Regions from separate parts of the Rhodococcus sp. MALMAid1271 genome, predicted to be linked through region 2. Evidence: predicted binding sites of a transcription regulator. Region 2 holds the regulator's gene; the other holds the start of a gene.
What was found. Region 2 encodes LexA, which represses DNA repair genes until DNA is damaged. Its sites were predicted from a motif close to CGAACANNTGTTCG; they were not measured.
Positions count from the first base shown of each region.

Region 1 (7,976 bases), on a different contig from region 2:
TCTGCTTCGGCGTTGCGCAGCGCCTCGTCGCCCACGGTGTAGAGGAGTACGAACTGGTAGCGGGTGTTGAGCACCATGTTCGGCCGGACGTCGAGGGTCACGGTGTCGCCACCATTGTTGGCGTACACCGCGATCGATGCGCGGTTCGCTCCCACGGCTGCGTTGAGTGCGGCGTTCTGTGCGGGAGCGACCTCGACGATGAGGTCGATTCCGTCGGGAACCAACTCGCGGATCTCTGCGGCGGCGTCGCCGGTCTTGTAGTTCACCACGTGGTGCGCACCCGCGGCGGTGGCCAGTGCGCCCTTCTCCGGGCCGCTGACCGTCGTCACCACAGTCGCGCCCGCCCAGCGGGCCAACTGGATCGCGGCATGCCCGACGGCACCGGCACCACCGGCGACGAGTACAGACTTGCCGTCCAGTGCGCCCGGGTGCAGTCGGGTGGGTCCGTCCTCGGAGACGGTCAGTGCGCGGTGCGCCGTCATCGCGGGCACTCCGAGGCTGGCACCCACGTCGAAGCCGACGCCCTCGGGCAGAGGCACCACCCGAGAGGCGGGCAAAATCGCAAACGACTGTGCTGTTCCGGTCGGACGCTGATGCTGGGCCAAGTACACCCAGACGCGATCTCCGACGGAGACGCCATCGACATCGGGGCCGACTGCGTCGATCACCCCGGCACCGTCCTGGTTCGGAACCACCTCGTCGAATGCCAGCTTCTCACCCGGCCCGGAGCCGGTTCGATTCTTCCAGTCCGTCGGATTGACGCCCGAGACGACGATGCGGACGCGGACTTCGCCTGCGGCGGGCTCGGTCACCTCGCGGTCCTTCAACTCGAGGACGGAGGAATCGCCGGTGCGGGTGTACACAATTGCTGGAGCTGTCATATTCGGTGCAACGCGCCTGGAGGACCCGGATGTTCCCTGCGACGCAATCGGGGTATGCATGACTGGTTATCAGTGCTCGACGAAAGAGGGGTATTCGATGAACCACAACGACCTGCTCACCGACGCGTTCGGTCGGATCAAGGAACTCGTCCACTCGGTGCTGGACGAGATTCCGGCTGCGGCGTTGACCTATCGCCCCGATTCCGAGGCCAACAGCATCGCGTGGTTGCTGTGGCACCTGACGCGGGTGCAGGACGATCACATCGCTGGTGTGGCCGGAAGCGAGCAGGTCTGGAATTCGGATTCGTGGTTCGAGCGCTTCGATCTTCCGTTCGACCGCTCCGACATCGGGTACGGCCAATCGTCCTCCGAGGTCGCTCAGGTCACCTCGAGCGCCGAGTTGCTGCGTGAGTACCACGACGCCGTGCACTCGAAAACCGTTGCCTACCTGAGCGGTATCTCGACCGACGATTTGGACCGGATCGTCGACGAGAACTGGGATCCGCCGGTCACATTGGGGGCGCGGCTGGTGTCCGTGGTCGCCGACGACCTTCAGCATGCCGGGCAGGCCTCGTATGTTCTCGGCCTGTACACCCGGCAGGCCTAGCCGTCAGGCGTAACGCTTCTGCAGGTTCTCCAGCGTCTTACGGATGTTTCGACGCTGGAACTGCGGAAATGTCTTGCCGCTGGTGACGATCTTGTCGAACACCAGGGCCAGGGCGTCGGGCCATTTCGTTCGGTCGTCGGTCCAGGTCTCGGTGACTCTCGTGCCGCCGGCGACAGGCTCGAAGTCGTATCGCCAGGTTGCGTTCGCGCCCTTGATCTTCGGAGCGCTCTTGCCGATGGCGTGGACACGGAACTCGAAGGTCTTGCCCGGGTCGGCCGCCGTGACGGTGCAGCGAGTGATCCACTTCGCCCGGCCGCGCTTGTTGGTTCCGTCGAACACCATTCCCACGTAAGCGCTCTCGCGGGGTTCGTGGACCGTGGCACCGGTATTTTCGGGGCTCCACTGGCCCATCTTGGTGGGGTCGCTGATCGCAGCGTAAAGAGTGTCGGCGTCGGCGGCGACGACGATGCTGTCGGAGACTTCGAGTTCGCGTTTCATGAGGACGCACCGTTCTTCAGGCCGGGATGAATTCGAGTGAGCATGGGCACCAACAGGGTTCGCGGGGTGATTTGGGCGAAGATCGATCCGATGCGGTTGGCGGGCCCGGGGATCGATACCATGCGTCCCTTGGCCATGTCGTCGACGGCAGTCTTCGCCACCGCTTCTGCCGACACCCACATGATCGATGGAAGTGCTTTTTCGGCATCGTCTTTCGCGAAACCTGCGGCCTCACCGAATCCGGTGTGCACCGGGCCGGGGCACAGCGCAGTTGCGGTCACTCCGGTGCCGCGCAGTTCGCCGGTCAGAGATTGGGTGTAGGAGAGCACGAATGCTTTGCATGCGCCGTAGCCGGCTTGGCCGGGCAAGGGCTGGAACGCGGCGGTCGAGGCGACATTGAGCAGTGCGCCGCGTCGTCGTTCGGTCATGCCGGGGAGGAAGCGGGTGCACAGGTCCGCGACGGCGACCACGTCGACCTCGATCATGTGCATCTCGGCGTCCGGGTCGGATTCTGCGACCGGTCCGAGCGTGGAGAGCCCGGCGTTGTTGATCAGGATGTCCGGGATCAGGCCGAGTTCGGTGATACGACCGAGTAGTTCTGCACGCACCGTGCGATCGGAGAGATCCGCCGCCAGCACCTCCGCCCGTACACCCAGCGCGCGGATCTCCTGTGCCAACTCTTCGAGTTTGTCGGCGCGCCGGGCGACGAGAGTGACGCCGTGGCCTCGGGAGGCGAGTTGGCGAGCGATGGCGGCCCCGATTCCGGAGGACGCTCCGGTCACCACGGCTGTCCGGTCAGGTGCTGGGCGGGGAAGGCTCATGTGTCCCACCGTAGCGAACGACTGCTGTGCAGCGCATTTGAGTCGATGTAGAAGGGTAGCCTACTCTTACTTCACGCTGTGATTGTTCGTCGAGAGGTAGCCATGTTTTCAGCTCCCAGGGTCGGTCCACGGACTGCCCGCCGTGCGTCTCTACTGTCTGCGCTCGCCGCTTCGGCGCTTGTCGTCGCCGCATGTTCGAGTGCCGAGGATCGCGAACCCGATCGTTCCGGCGGTGAGTTCACGGCCGTGACGATCGACTCGGCCTTGGGCCGGGCGGTCATCACCGAGAAGCCCGAGCGCATCGTCACTCTCGGTCAGGGTTCGGCGGAAACGGCGATCGCGCTGGGTACCGTCCCGGTCGGCGTGGAGGAGTATTCGTGGGGTGCCGACGACACCGGCTACCTGCCGTGGATTCATGACGCGGTCACCGAAGCGGGGGCCGAGCTTCCCGAACAGTTCACCGGCGGAACCGAATTGAACATCGAGGCCGTCGCCGCTCTCGATCCCGATCTGATTCTGGCGCCGTGGTCGGGAGTGACACAGGATCAATTCGACAAACTCAGTGCCTTCGCTCCGGTGGTCGCGTAAAAGGAGCAGCCGTGGACGACGACTTGGGAAGACCAGATCACCGTGATCGGCAAGGCCATGGGCGAACAGGAGAAGGCTGCGGAGGAGATCGACAGGATCGAGAGCCGCTTCGCGGATGCCGCTGCCCAGCACCCCGAGTATGCGGACGTGAGCTTTTCGTACATCTACAACACCGGTCCCGGGACGCTCGGAGTGTTTCTCGCCGACGAGCAGCGCGTCGCGATGGTCCGCGGGCTAGGGCTGCAGGTAGATCCGGTGGTGAACACACTGGACGAAACCGAGGGCACCGATTCGTCGGTCATCGGGTTGGAGAATGGGAACCTGCTCAACGATTCCGACCTGATCTTCACGTTCTACTCGGACCCGCAGAACCGAACGGACACCGAGAATCAGCCTGCCTACAAGCAGATTCCGGCCGTGTCCCGCGGTTCGGTCGTGGCACCGACGGATCAGTCGTTCGTCACCGGGTCGTCCATCATCAATCCGCTGACGGTGCCCTGGGCACTCGAGCGCTATGTGCCGATGATCGACGAGGCGGTTGCGAAGCTCGACGCGAACTAGGTCAGTAGACCTCGCGCTGTCGTGCTGTACCAACACCTGCTCGAGGTGATGTGGCACGACCGCGGTGTCTACTCCTTGATTCGACCGAATCAGCCTGTCGAATGACCTCTTCCGGCCCCGCACCGTGTTCTCGGTGCGGGGCTGGATTGCGTTTCGGGGTCGTTCAGGTGTGGGCGGGTTCAGGCGATGTGGGGGCCGGCTCGGGCGTGGGAGGGTCGGGGTTCTCGGTTGGGGTCCACTGATGCCGGTGGGATGAACCAGGGGTGGTTGTCGTCGCCGATGAACACTTCCCAGTCCGAATAGTGGATGAGTCGGTGGTGGAAGCCGCAGAGTAGGACGAGGTTGTTCAGGTTGGTGGGGCCGCCGTCTGCCCAGTGTCGGATGTGGTGGCCTTCGGTCCAGGCGGCGGGTGTGCCGCAGCCGGGGAATGCGCAGCCGTGATCGCGGGCGGTCAGGGCGCGTTTCTGTGTGGCGGTGACCGTGCGGGCGGTGCGGGCGAGGTTGATCGGGTTACCGGTCTCGTCCATCACGATGGCGGTGAGGATGCAATCGCACGCCAGTTGCCGGGAGGTGGTGCGCGAGAGTGGTCCCATCCAGGGCAGCCACCCGACACTGGTGCCGTCACCGAACACGTCCCGATAGGTGCCGCGATCGGTAGGCGGTCCGGCAGCGCTGTCGGTGTCGGATTCGTTTGTGGCGTTCGACTCGGCCGTGTCGGGGTGTCTTGGGCCGCCGGTGTCGACCGGGTCGACTGCGTCCCTTTCGGTGGAGTTGTCGGATTGCGCTGCGGTGCTTGAGGTTTCGTCGTCGGCGATGTCGTCGGTACTGTTCCCGCTGCCGGTGAGGTCGGTCAGATCTCGCAGGTTGATGTGGAGGTTGACGTGCGGTTTTTCTCCACCTTCGGTGGGCCGGTTGTTGGCGGCGAGGTAGCGGTCGAGGATGTGTCCGAATGCGTCGGCGCGGCGTCGGGCGGGGCTGCGTTCGTCGGGGGTGCCGTCGACGGCGGGGCGGGGTGCGGTCAGGGGTGAGAGGGCGGTGAGGAGTTTTTCGCCGGTGACGGCATCGAAGCCACCTTTCATGATCATTCGTCCGTTGAGGGTTTTCGAGGCGAAGAGTTCGTTGCGGTCGGTGTCCTCGGCGGGTGGGGTGGTGCCGCCGTAGAGGTCGTGCAAGCGGGTGATGGCTGCGCGTAGGGGTCCGGTGCGGGCTTCGGGTCCGGTCGCGGCGGTGATCAGCGCTGCTCGAGCCATGTCGCGGCCCTCGGGTGGGAGGTCGTGGGGTGGGGTTTCGGCGAAGTCGAGGATGAGGGCGGCATGGTCGATGGACATGACGCCGGTGTTGACGGCGTCGGCGATGTCGGGGAAGTTCTTCAGTCCGCGGGCGAGGGCGAGAATCTTGTTCGCTTTGGACGGCGAGAGCAGGGTGGTGGAGGTGAGCCAGCCGGCGGGGCCGGGGAAGCCGAGTTTCTCGCGGGTGACGCGGGTGTCGACCTCGGCGACGAGGGCGATGCGGCGGGCTTCGAGCAACTGGATCTGGTGGGAGACCGCGGCGGCGTCGGCGAGGAGTTGGTCCTCGCTCAGTTGCCAGATCTCGGTCGTCATGACCCAACAGTATCGAACTGGTGTTCGAGTCTCAATGATCGTCGAATCGAAAACTATTGCCCTGCACAACTATTCGAGAGCACGTTCTTGTCGGTAGCTCGTGGTAGGCGTCCTGCGCGGGCATTCGAGGGCCGTCAGTCTGTCCGCCTGCGCGATTTCACACTGTGAATGTGAATGCACTCGCGGGTGGCATCGATGAACTCCCCGGTGCTGCCCGGGGGTGTCCCTGTGGTTTTCGTCGAGCCCAACGCCGGTCGTTGGTTGAAGAGATCGGGATCGTCGGCCAGGATGGCGTTATGTCGGGTATTCGGTTCGTGCGGCGTATGGACGGGTTGACCTACGAGTTCGCCCGCGACGGAGAAGCTGACGGGTTTCTGTCGTATAAGCGGGTCGACCTCGATATGTGGTGTCGACGACTGCCTGATTTCGGTTGGGTGGTGTGCGATGCGGCCGGTGTGGTGTCCGTTCGACGCGGCAGGTCGAGGTGACCTGCCGCCCGAGGGCGTGTGGGTGAGCCGTAAGGGCGAACGATCCTATGTCTATGACCTCGTGCGCGCCGAGGCTCGACCGGCGACGGGATCCGGGATTCGTTAGGGCTGCTTGGTTTTCAGCATCGCGTAGAGGACGTCGCAGCGTCGTCGGGCAAGGCAGATGAGCGCGGCGTTGCGCTTCTTGCCTTCGGCTCTTGTTCGGTCGTTGTAGGTGCGAGAGGCGGGGTCGTGCAGGGCCGCGAACGCCGAGAGGAACAACACCCGTTCGAGTTTGTGGTTGCCTGATCGGGACAGGAAGAAGTCGTACCGGGACCGGCGACCGTGGGCCTGGTCTCAGACCCACGAACAAGGTAGCGGGGGCGTCGTCCACAGTGGCGGGACCGCCTGCGCGGGCAGGTGTCGAACGTCAGCGCTGCTGAGTCTTTCGCAACCACCACAGCCCCGCGATGGGGAGCACTACCGGGATGAAGAGGTAGCCGGATCCGAAGTGCGACCACACCGTCGGCTCCGGGAAGTCCTGCGGCTGGATGTAGCTGAGAGTCCCGATTCCGATGACGCCGACGAGTTCGATGATGCAGGACACCGTCACCACGCGTCGGGAAGCCTCGGTCGCTCTGGCCAAACCGAACGTGGCCACGATGTAGACCACCGCTGCGAATGCCGACAGTAGGTACGCGACGGGTGCCTCGTCGAATCGGGTGGTGAGCTGCACGATCGAGCGCGAGGTCGCGGCGACGGCGAACACGGCGTAGACGGCGATGAGGAAGCGCCCGAAACCGGTGCGCGTCGCTTGCTGGAGACTGTCAGGCATATCCGGCCCAAATCTGGCTCAGGCGCAGCACCATGGCTGCGAGGGTGAGGACGGCAACGAGCAGAACCGCTGTGCCGCCGCGAGAACGGTCACCCAGCGACCACCACGTGCCGAGTGGAAGTAGAAACAGCAGCCCGACGAGATACGAACCGAACGTCAGTCGGTGAATATCGCGATCGGAGGTGAACATCAGGACGAACCCGATCACGGCCTGCAGCGCCACGACGGCCTCGGTGGCAGCGATCGTCCAGAACAGTGCCCGATCGGACTTGTTCTTCAACAGCACAGGACGGTTGGAGATGAGCTTCGCGAGCACCCAGATGCCCACTACCAGGGACAACGCGTACAACAAGCCGGTGACGGCGCCGATCATCGAGTTCCTCGTCAAGGTCGTGGTGGATGGGTGGTTCCGCCTCCACACTATCCGCGTAACGCCACGTCAACACTGTGAGGCCCTCGAAACGCGGCGTTATTCCGTACGTGACCAATGGGAAATGGATGAGTCGTGTACTTGTTGCATGGCCGCAGAGGATCCGCTCTCTCGCCGGACATGACTTCTCTTCCTCAGGTGGCCATCGGTGTCCACCGCATCCAGCCCGCTCTGCGAACCTCAGGAGACATCCGTGTCAGATATCGATCAGACCATCGCCGAGAACATCAAGAAGTCTCTCGAAGAGATCCCGCACCCGTCACTTCCCAAGGGCAGCAACATCTACGGCTCCACCAAGATATTTCCCGACTACAAGGCCGAGAACGGTGAGAGCTACTTCACGTTGGTGCACGGTATCGCCCACGAGTCCTCGGTGTCGTTCGTCGCGGTGCTCCAGGCGACCCGCGCTCTACGTAAGGGCTTCGAGTCGGCCATGTACTTCTACGGTCCCGGAGCCATCAATTGCCTTGCTACTCGCGGATTTCCGACGACGGGAGACTCCGGCTTTCCCGGCGAGCAGAACATCAACGATTCCTTGGCGACGTTCATCGCCGAGGGTGGCACGGTGTTCTGCTGCCGATTCGGACTGGCTCTGCACGGCGGTCGTGAAGAGGACCTCATCGAGGGCGTCATCCCGGCTCATCCCCTCGATGTGCAAGACGCGCTGATTCACTACGCGCGCAAAGG
Region 1 covers NZ_JBMIRQ010000087.1:17,028-25,003, reverse strand. Annotated here, with positions in the region: gene ACOQFP_RS12915 (NADPH:quinone reductase) at 1-881, opposite strand, end outside; gene ACOQFP_RS12910 (mycothiol transferase) at 979-1,488, shown strand; gene ACOQFP_RS12905 (SRPBCC family protein) at 1,492-1,986, opposite strand; gene ACOQFP_RS12900 (SDR family NAD(P)-dependent oxidoreductase) at 1,983-2,807, opposite strand; partial or broken gene ACOQFP_RS12895 (iron-siderophore ABC transporter substrate-binding protein) at 2,910-3,956, shown strand; gene ACOQFP_RS12890 (DUF222 domain-containing protein) at 4,136-5,557, opposite strand; partial or broken gene ACOQFP_RS12885 (IS110 family transposase) at 6,148-6,339, opposite strand; gene ACOQFP_RS12880 (hypothetical protein) at 6,455-6,859, opposite strand; gene ACOQFP_RS12875 (hypothetical protein) at 6,852-7,232, opposite strand; gene ACOQFP_RS12870 (MSMEG_0572/Sll0783 family nitrogen starvation response protein) at 7,483-7,976, shown strand, end outside.
Region 1: the regulator LexA is predicted to act here: its motif matches at 5,571-5,584, upstream of ACOQFP_RS12890 (DUF222 domain-containing protein).

Region 2 (7,976 bases):
TCTTGGACGGTTGTCCCATTTCCACCCAGTAGCGACGCGCAAGCTTGGCTGCGGTGTCGATGGAGTCCGATCCACCCGAGGTGAAGAAGATCTTGCTACCCGGCACGGGCGCGATCGCGGACAGGCGGTCGGCCAGAGCCAGCGTGGTCTCGGGAACGAAGTCACCGAAGTTCGAGTAGTGGGCGATCGAACTCAGCTGCGAGGCAACGGCATCGGCGATCTCGCGGCGTCCGTGGCCGACGTTGGTGAACCACAAACCCGCCGTGGCGTCGAGGTACTTGGTGCCCGCGTCGTCGAAGATGTACGCACCCTCACCTCGCGAGATGACGAACGGCCCACTGGCGGTGACATTGCCCATGTCGGCGAAGCCGTGCCACAGCGCGGAGGAGTGTGCGGTGCCGGCTGAATCCAGATCGGAAGACATGCGCTACACAGTAGTGGAGTCCGATTCGATCGAGTCCGATCCGTGTCTCCACCGTCCCGCCAGCCGCCCGAGCGCATTGACTGCCAGTGCCATCAGCGCGAAGGCGACAGTCAACACCACCAGCCCGATGGCGAGCGCGATGTATCCCTGTTCGCGTGGATCGAGAAACGGGTAGGGATACCAGTCGACGATCGGTCCGCGGACAAGGGTGTAGATCCCGTAGATCAGCGGGAACAGCAACCACATCAGGCTGCGCGATTCGGATATCCGGCGACGCGGCGGGGCGAGAATCCAGTCGAGGAGTAGTACGACCGGCATGATCCTGTGCACCACGTTGTTGGTCCACGGATCTGCGACACCGACATCGATGTTCGCAAGCAACACCGCGTAGATGATCCCGGTGATCACCATGTAGAGCGTCACCGCCCCGCGCACGAGCTGCCAACCCGAAGATCGTGGATCGATCAGGCCGCCGATCATGAGGACGAGCACCGTCGCGACGTTGCTGAGCACGGTGAAGTAGCTGAAGTAATTGGCCAACGAGAACGTGGAGGCGGCAAGTCCGTTCAGAACGATCGAGACGAGGGCCGCCGCGGTGAGCGCGCCGAACAGCACCCGCAACGTCCTGATCGTCGCCGGGGTACGTGGCTCGGCAAGGACATCGCGCGAGATGCTGATGCGGCGATCCTGGCACAGTCGGGGCCGGCATTCACGAGGGTTGCGGCGAAACGGATATCCTGCAGTGAGTATGTCTACCTCCACTTCGTCCCGTCAGCGCAACGCTCTCGCCACTCGCCTGGCCGAGGTCACCATCCGCGACGAGAACAGGCTGCGTCGGCGAGTGGACAAAGCCCGCACCGAGGAAGCCTTCGCCGCAGTCGAACGCGATATCACCCGCGCGGAAGCTGTCGTCGCACATCGCAAAGCCGCGGTCCCCACTCTCGATTTCCCCGAGTCGCTGCCGGTCAGCCTGCGCAAGGACGACATCGCCGCTGCCATCGCCGCACATCAGGTCGTGATCGTGGCCGGTGAGACCGGCTCCGGTAAGACCACCCAGATTCCCAAGATCTGTCTCGCACTCGGTCGCGGGATTCGCGGCTCCATCGGCCACACCCAGCCTCGACGCCTCGCCGCGCGTACGGTGGCCGAGCGCATTGCCGAGGAGGTCGGCGAGCCGCTGGGCGAATCCATCGGCTACAAGGTCAGATTCACCGATCAATCCTCGGATTCGACTCTGGTCAAGTTGATGACCGACGGCATCCTGCTGGCGGAGATCCAGCGAGACAGGATGCTTCGCCAGTACGACACCCTGATCATCGACGAGGCTCACGAGCGCAGCCTCAACATCGACTTCCTCCTCGGCTACCTGGCTCAGCTCCTCCCGAGACGACCGGATCTGAAGATCGTCATCACCTCGGCGACGATCGATCCGGAACGGTTCGCCGAGCACTTCGCCCAGGACGGTGTGCCCGCCCCGATTATCGAGGTCTCCGGTAGAACGTTCCCGGTCGAGATGCGGTATCGGCCACTGACCGTCGATGCCGGAGACACGACGATCGATCTCGACCCCGTCGACGCGACCTGCCAGGCCGTCGAGGAACTCATGGCCGAGGGCGACGGAGACATCCTGGTGTTCTTGTCCGGTGAACGCGAGATTCGCGATACCGCCGACGCATTGAACGATCGCACTCTTCGCAATACCGAGATCGTCCCGCTGTACGCGAGATTGTCCGCAGCCGAACAGCATCGAGTGTTCTCCCCACACTCGGGCCGCCGGGTGGTGCTCTCGACCAACGTCGCGGAAACATCGTTGACGGTCCCCGGCATCCGATACGTCGTCGACCCCGGTACCGCCCGCATCTCGCGCTACTCGTTGCGCACCAAAGTGCAGCGCCTCCCCATCGAACCGATCTCCCAGGCGTCTGCGCGCCAGCGAGCGGGGCGCTGCGGGCGTGTCGCCGACGGCATCTGCATTCGGCTGTACTCGGAGGAGGACTTCGATTCCCGTCCGCAGTTCACCGAGCCCGAGATTCTGCGCACCAACCTGGCCTCGGTCATCCTGCAGATGACCGCACTGGGTCTGGGCAAGATCGAGGCGTTCCCGTTCGTCGAACCGCCGGACCCGCGCAGCATCCGAGACGGCATCGGACTACTCGATGAACTGGGAGCCCTCGAACCCGCAGGCAAGGACGGTACCGCCAAGCTCACCCCGATCGGCCGAGAGCTCTCGGCGTTGCCCGTCGATCCTCGGATGGCGCGAATGTTGGTCGAGGCCAACGGCAACGGATCATTACGCGACGCGTTGGTGGTCGTGGCGGCGCTGTCGATCCAGGACGTTCGGGAGCGGCCCGCCGAGCATCAGCAGGCGGCGGACGAAAAGCACGCCCGTTTCGCAGTCGAGAACTCCGACTTCCTGGCCTACGTGAAGCTGTGGACGTACTTGCGCGAGCAGCGAAATGAACTGTCTTCCAATCAGTTTCGACGCATGTGTCGCACCGAATTTCTGCACTATCTGCGGATTCGGGAGTGGCAGGACCTGCACGGCCAGCTCCGTCAGATCACCCGCGGGCTCGGCTGGACGGTGCCCGATGCCGACTCCACGGACAACGCTCTGCATCAGTCACTGCTGTCCGGATTGCTCTCACACGTCGGACTCAGGGAAGGCGACAAGCGGGAGTTTCTCGGTGCGCGCGGCGCGCATTTCGCAATTTTCCCCGGATCCGGTTTGTTCAAGAAACCGCCGCGGTGGGTGATGGCCGCGGAGTTGGTCGAGACCGGCCGACTGTGGGGCCGCATGGCTGCCCGCATCGAACCCGAGTGGGCCGAGCGGCTGGCCCCACACCTGGTCAAGCGGACGTATTCGGAGCCGCACTGGTCCATCAAACGCCAATCCGCCATGGCCTACGAGCGAGTGACTCTGTACGGCATCCCCCTGGTCACACAGCGTCCGGTCGGATATCACCGCATCGACCCGGAAGTATCACGCGAGCTGTTCATCAGACATGCCCTGGTGGAGGGTGAATGGAAGACCCAGCACGCGTTCTTCCACAAGAACAGGGCGCTGCTCGAGGACGTCGGCGAACTCGAGCATCGGGCCCGGCGGCGCGATATCGTCGTCGACGACGAGGCTCTGTTCGATTTCTACGACGCACGCGTCGCGCCAGAAGCGGTGTCGGCCAGGCACTTCGACACCTGGTGGAAGAAGGCCCGCCGACACGATCCGGCCCTGCTGGATTTCACCACCGAAACCGTGGTCAACGCCGACGCGGCTGCGGTGCTCACCGGCGCGTACCCCGACGCGTGGCGACAGGGAGAGATCCAGTTCCCGCTGACCTACCAGTTCGAGCCGGGTACCGCCGCCGACGGGGTCACCGCACGCATTCCGATTGCACTGCTCGCTCAGGTGCAGCCGGTGGGCTTCGACTGGCTGGTGCCGGGAATGCGCGCAGAGTTGGTGACGGCATTGATCAAGACACTGCCGAAGGCGCTGCGTCGCAACGTCGTTCCGGCTCCCGACTTCGCCGCCGCGGCGTTGGCGGTGATGAAGCCGCGATCGGAAACTCTGGTGACGGCCTTGGCTCGTGAGCTTTCGCGTGCTGCCCAGTGCCACATCACGGCCAAGGACTTCGATACGGCGGCGCTACCCGAGCATCTGAGGATGACGTTCTCGGCCGTCGACGCCAGCGGAAAAGTGTTGGGTAGCGACAAGAATCTCGCTGCACTGCGCGCCGGACTGTCCGGGGAGGTGGGTCGTCAGGTCGCGAGCGCGGTCGGCGACGCCGAGCGTGCACCGTCGTTGGCCTGGACGTCGAGCACGCTGGGACGGCTGGAGTCGACGGTCACCCGGGAGGTCGGTGGGCAGATAGTCACCGGCTACCCGGCGTTGGTACCGGAAGGGTCCGGTGTCGCAGTGCGGGTTCTGAGCACTCCGGCCCAGCAGCGCGCGGCGATGCGGTCGGGCACCAGAGCGCTGCTTCTCGCGTCTGCACCCAAGGGCACCAAAGCACTGCTGGCCGGTCTGCCGACTGCGGAACGTCTTGCCCTCGGCCAGAATCCGTACGGAAGCGTGGACGCCCTCCTGGAGGAGTGCCGAGTCCTCGCGGTGGAGGAGGCCATGGACGCGCACGGTGGGCCCGTCCGCGATCCGGAGGCCTTCGAGAAGCTGCGCGCGCTGGTCGATGCCGAGGTTCCACAGCGCACCGCAGCGATACTGGCACTGGTCCGTCCCGTGCTGACCGCAGCACTCGCAGTGTCGGCGACATTGCAGTCGTCATCGGGTGAACCAGCCGACGATGTCCGTGAACAACTCGACGGCTTGATCTTTCGCGGGTTCGTGACCGAGTTCGGTTCTCGCAGATTGGCAGACCTGCCACGCTATCTCGCCGCGGCGGCGAAGCGATTGGCCACGCTGCCGAGCAGTGCGGGCCGAGACGCTGCGGCGATGGACGTTCTCGATCGCGTCTACGACTCGTACGGGCGGTTGCTCGATTCGCTTCCGGAAGCGAGAAAGAACAGTGCGGGAGTGCAGGAACTGTTCTGGATGATCGAGGAATTGCGGGTGGGGCTGTTCGCTCAAGGAATTAGGACGGCATATCCGGTCTCGGAGAAGCGTCTCGAGAAGGCGATCTCGGAACAGGCCCGCTGATGGCATCGACTCTCAGTCGATGTCGGCGGACTCACGATGCTTACGAAGCTCGTGGATTTCCTTCTCGAAGTCCTCGGCCGAACTGAACGAGCGGTACACCGACGCGAACCGGAGATACGCCACCTCGTCGAGATCGCGAAGCGGTCCCAGGATGGCCAACCCGACCTCGTTACTGGGGATTTCCGCGGACCCGGCGGCCCGAATGGCGTCCTCTACCTGTTGAGCGAGGAGGTTCAACGCGTCGTTGTCGACGTCCCGGCCCTGGCAGGCCCTGCGAACTCCCTTGACGACCTTTTCGCGACTGAACGGCTCTGTCACTCCGCTGCGCTTCACGACGGCGAGCACGGCGGCCTCGACAGTGGTGAAGCGCCGGCCACATTCCGGGCAGGAGCGGCGACGCCGGATTGCCTGCCCCTCGTCCATGTCTCGCGAGTCGACCACGCGTGAATCGGGGTGCCTGCAGAACGGGCAATGCATGAAGGAGCCTCCGTCGTAGCCGATGCTCCGACGTGAAACATGTGTGTCGGAGCAGTCAGTCGAGGATACTCAGTCTGCCCACGAGCGATGGGGCCGGTGGTCACCTGCCCGGCGCGTACTCGACGACAACTCCGTTGTGGACCTCCACCACGCCGGTCGGCTGCACGGCTGCATCCGGCGCAGCTGCCCGAACATTGGCAATGCCGATCAGGCCGCCGGCCACGACAACAACTGCGAGCACCCACAGCACCAACGATCTCGTCCGGACCGGCTGGCCCGCGAAGTGAGCCGAGGTCTCGTCGAACTCACGATCGGCCAGCTCGCGATCGGTGACCTCGGTCCGGGACGGGGCCAGCACCGGCAGGCACGCGGTCGGCTGCACACGACGCGCGGTCGTGACCCCCGGTGCGGCGACCGAACTCCGAAGCGCGGGACGAACCCGGCGACGACGCTCCACCACGGTGGACCGGGTACGGATACCTGCAGCGGTGGGGCGATCGGTGATGATGGTCATCGGAACCTCGACTTCGCTCGTTGGATCGATTGTTCGATCAGGCGTTCGATGGACGCTTGTTCGAAGTTCTATCACGGGGCTCCGACAAAGTCTGCAGAAAACGCGACACGAGTCGAACAGATGTTTGATTCAACAGCTGATACACGCTAGATTCGTGGCAGAAACCACACGCCACACGAGTCGACACCATCAACTCCAGTCCGCGCAGACCGACGCACGCAGACCGGATCCAGGACACCAGCAGGAGGCCGACAGCATGAAGGACCAGACCTCGACGAGGTCGACCACGGGTTCGAAGACGACGGGTTCCAAGACGGCGGCCACGAAGGTTGCGGCAGGCAAGCCGGCCGCCGAACCGACACCCAAGGCGATGGAAGTCGGCACCGACATCGCCGCGGGGCTGACCGAACGCCAACGGAAGGTCCTCGAAGTCATCCGAGCCTCGGTCACCGAACGCGGATATCCGCCGAGCATTCGCGAGATCGGTGACGCGGTGGGTCTGACCTCGACCTCCTCCGTCGCGCACCAGCTACGCACCCTCGAACGCAAGGGATTCCTCCGACGTGACGCCAACCGTCCCCGGGCGGTCGACGTACGCGGGCTCGACGAGGTTCAGGCCGATCAGGCGGCCGCCGCGGTCGACGGTTCCGCGGAGGATCAGGACCGACTCCCGACGCCGACGTTCGTACCCGTCCTGGGACGCATTGCCGCCGGTGGTCCGATCCTCGCCGAGGAAGCCGTCGAGGACGTCTTTCCCCTCCCCCGCGAGTTGGTCGGTCAGGGTTCACTGTTCCTGCTCAAGGTCGTCGGCGAGTCGATGATCGACGCGGCGATCTGCGACGGAGACTGGGTTGTCGTCCGTCAGCAATCCGTGGCAGACAACGGAGACATCGTCGCGGCGATGATCGACGGCGAAGCGACGGTCAAGACCTTCAAGAGGTCCAAGGGCGAGGTGTGGCTACTGCCGCACAACCCGCTGTTCGAGCCGATTCCGGGCAACAATGCCGCCATCCTCGGCAAGGTCGTCACCGTGATGCGCAAGCTCTAGGGAACCTCTCCGCCGACAGGCGAAGGGCTGACATGCGAAGGGCCGCAGCACGTCTGTGCTGCGGCCCTTCGTGTCCGTCGGGGGGCGAATCAGAGGTTCAAGCCGCGCCCGATGATCTCCTTCATGATTTCGGTGGTTCCGCCGTAGATGGTCTGAACGCGAGAGTCCATGTACGCCTTGGCGATCGGGTATTCCTTCATGTAGCCGTAACCGCCGTGCAGCTGTAGGCACCGGTCGATCAATTTGACCTGGTTCTCGGTGGTCCACCACTTCGCCATCGCGGCTTCCTGAACGGTCAGGGTGCCTGCGTTGAGCAGTTCGATGAATTTGTCGACCATGATGCGGGTGGCGGTGGTCTCGGTTGCCAACTCCGCCAGGACGAATCGGGTGTTCTGGAACTTGCCGATCGACTTTCCGAAAGCCTTGCGGTCGCGACAGTACTGGATCGTCATGTCCAGTGCCGATTCCATGGCTGCCGCGGCGACCACTGCGATCGACAGGCGTTCCTGGGGCAGGTTCTGCATCAGGTAGATGAAGCCCATGCCTTCTTCACCGAGCAGGTTGGCGGCAGGCACGCGCACGTCGGTGAAGCTGAGCTCGGCGGTGTCCTGGGCCTTCATGCCGATCTTGTCGAGATTGCGCCCACGCTCGAACCCGGGCATATCGCGTTCGACGACCAGCAGGCTGAAGCCCTGCGCACCCTTCTCGGGGTCGGTGCAGGCCACCACGATCACCAGGTCGGCGTTGATCCCGTTGGTGATGAACGTCTTCGACCCGTTGAGGATCCAGTCGTCGCCGTCACGTACTGCTTTGGTCTTGATGCCCTGCAGGTCGCTTCCGGTGCCGGGCTCGGTCATGGCGATCGCGG
Region 2 covers NZ_JBMIRQ010000097.1:9,191-17,166, forward strand. Annotated here, with positions in the region: gene ACOQFP_RS14625 (aminotransferase class III-fold pyridoxal phosphate-dependent enzyme) at 1-424, opposite strand, end outside; gene ACOQFP_RS14630 (Pr6Pr family membrane protein) at 428-1,096, opposite strand; gene hrpA (ATP-dependent RNA helicase HrpA) at 1,173-5,069, shown strand; gene nrdR (transcriptional regulator NrdR) at 5,082-5,546, opposite strand; gene ACOQFP_RS14645 (hypothetical protein) at 5,647-6,060, opposite strand; gene lexA (transcriptional repressor LexA) at 6,431-7,108, shown strand; gene ACOQFP_RS14655 (acyl-CoA dehydrogenase family protein) at 7,198-7,976, opposite strand, start outside.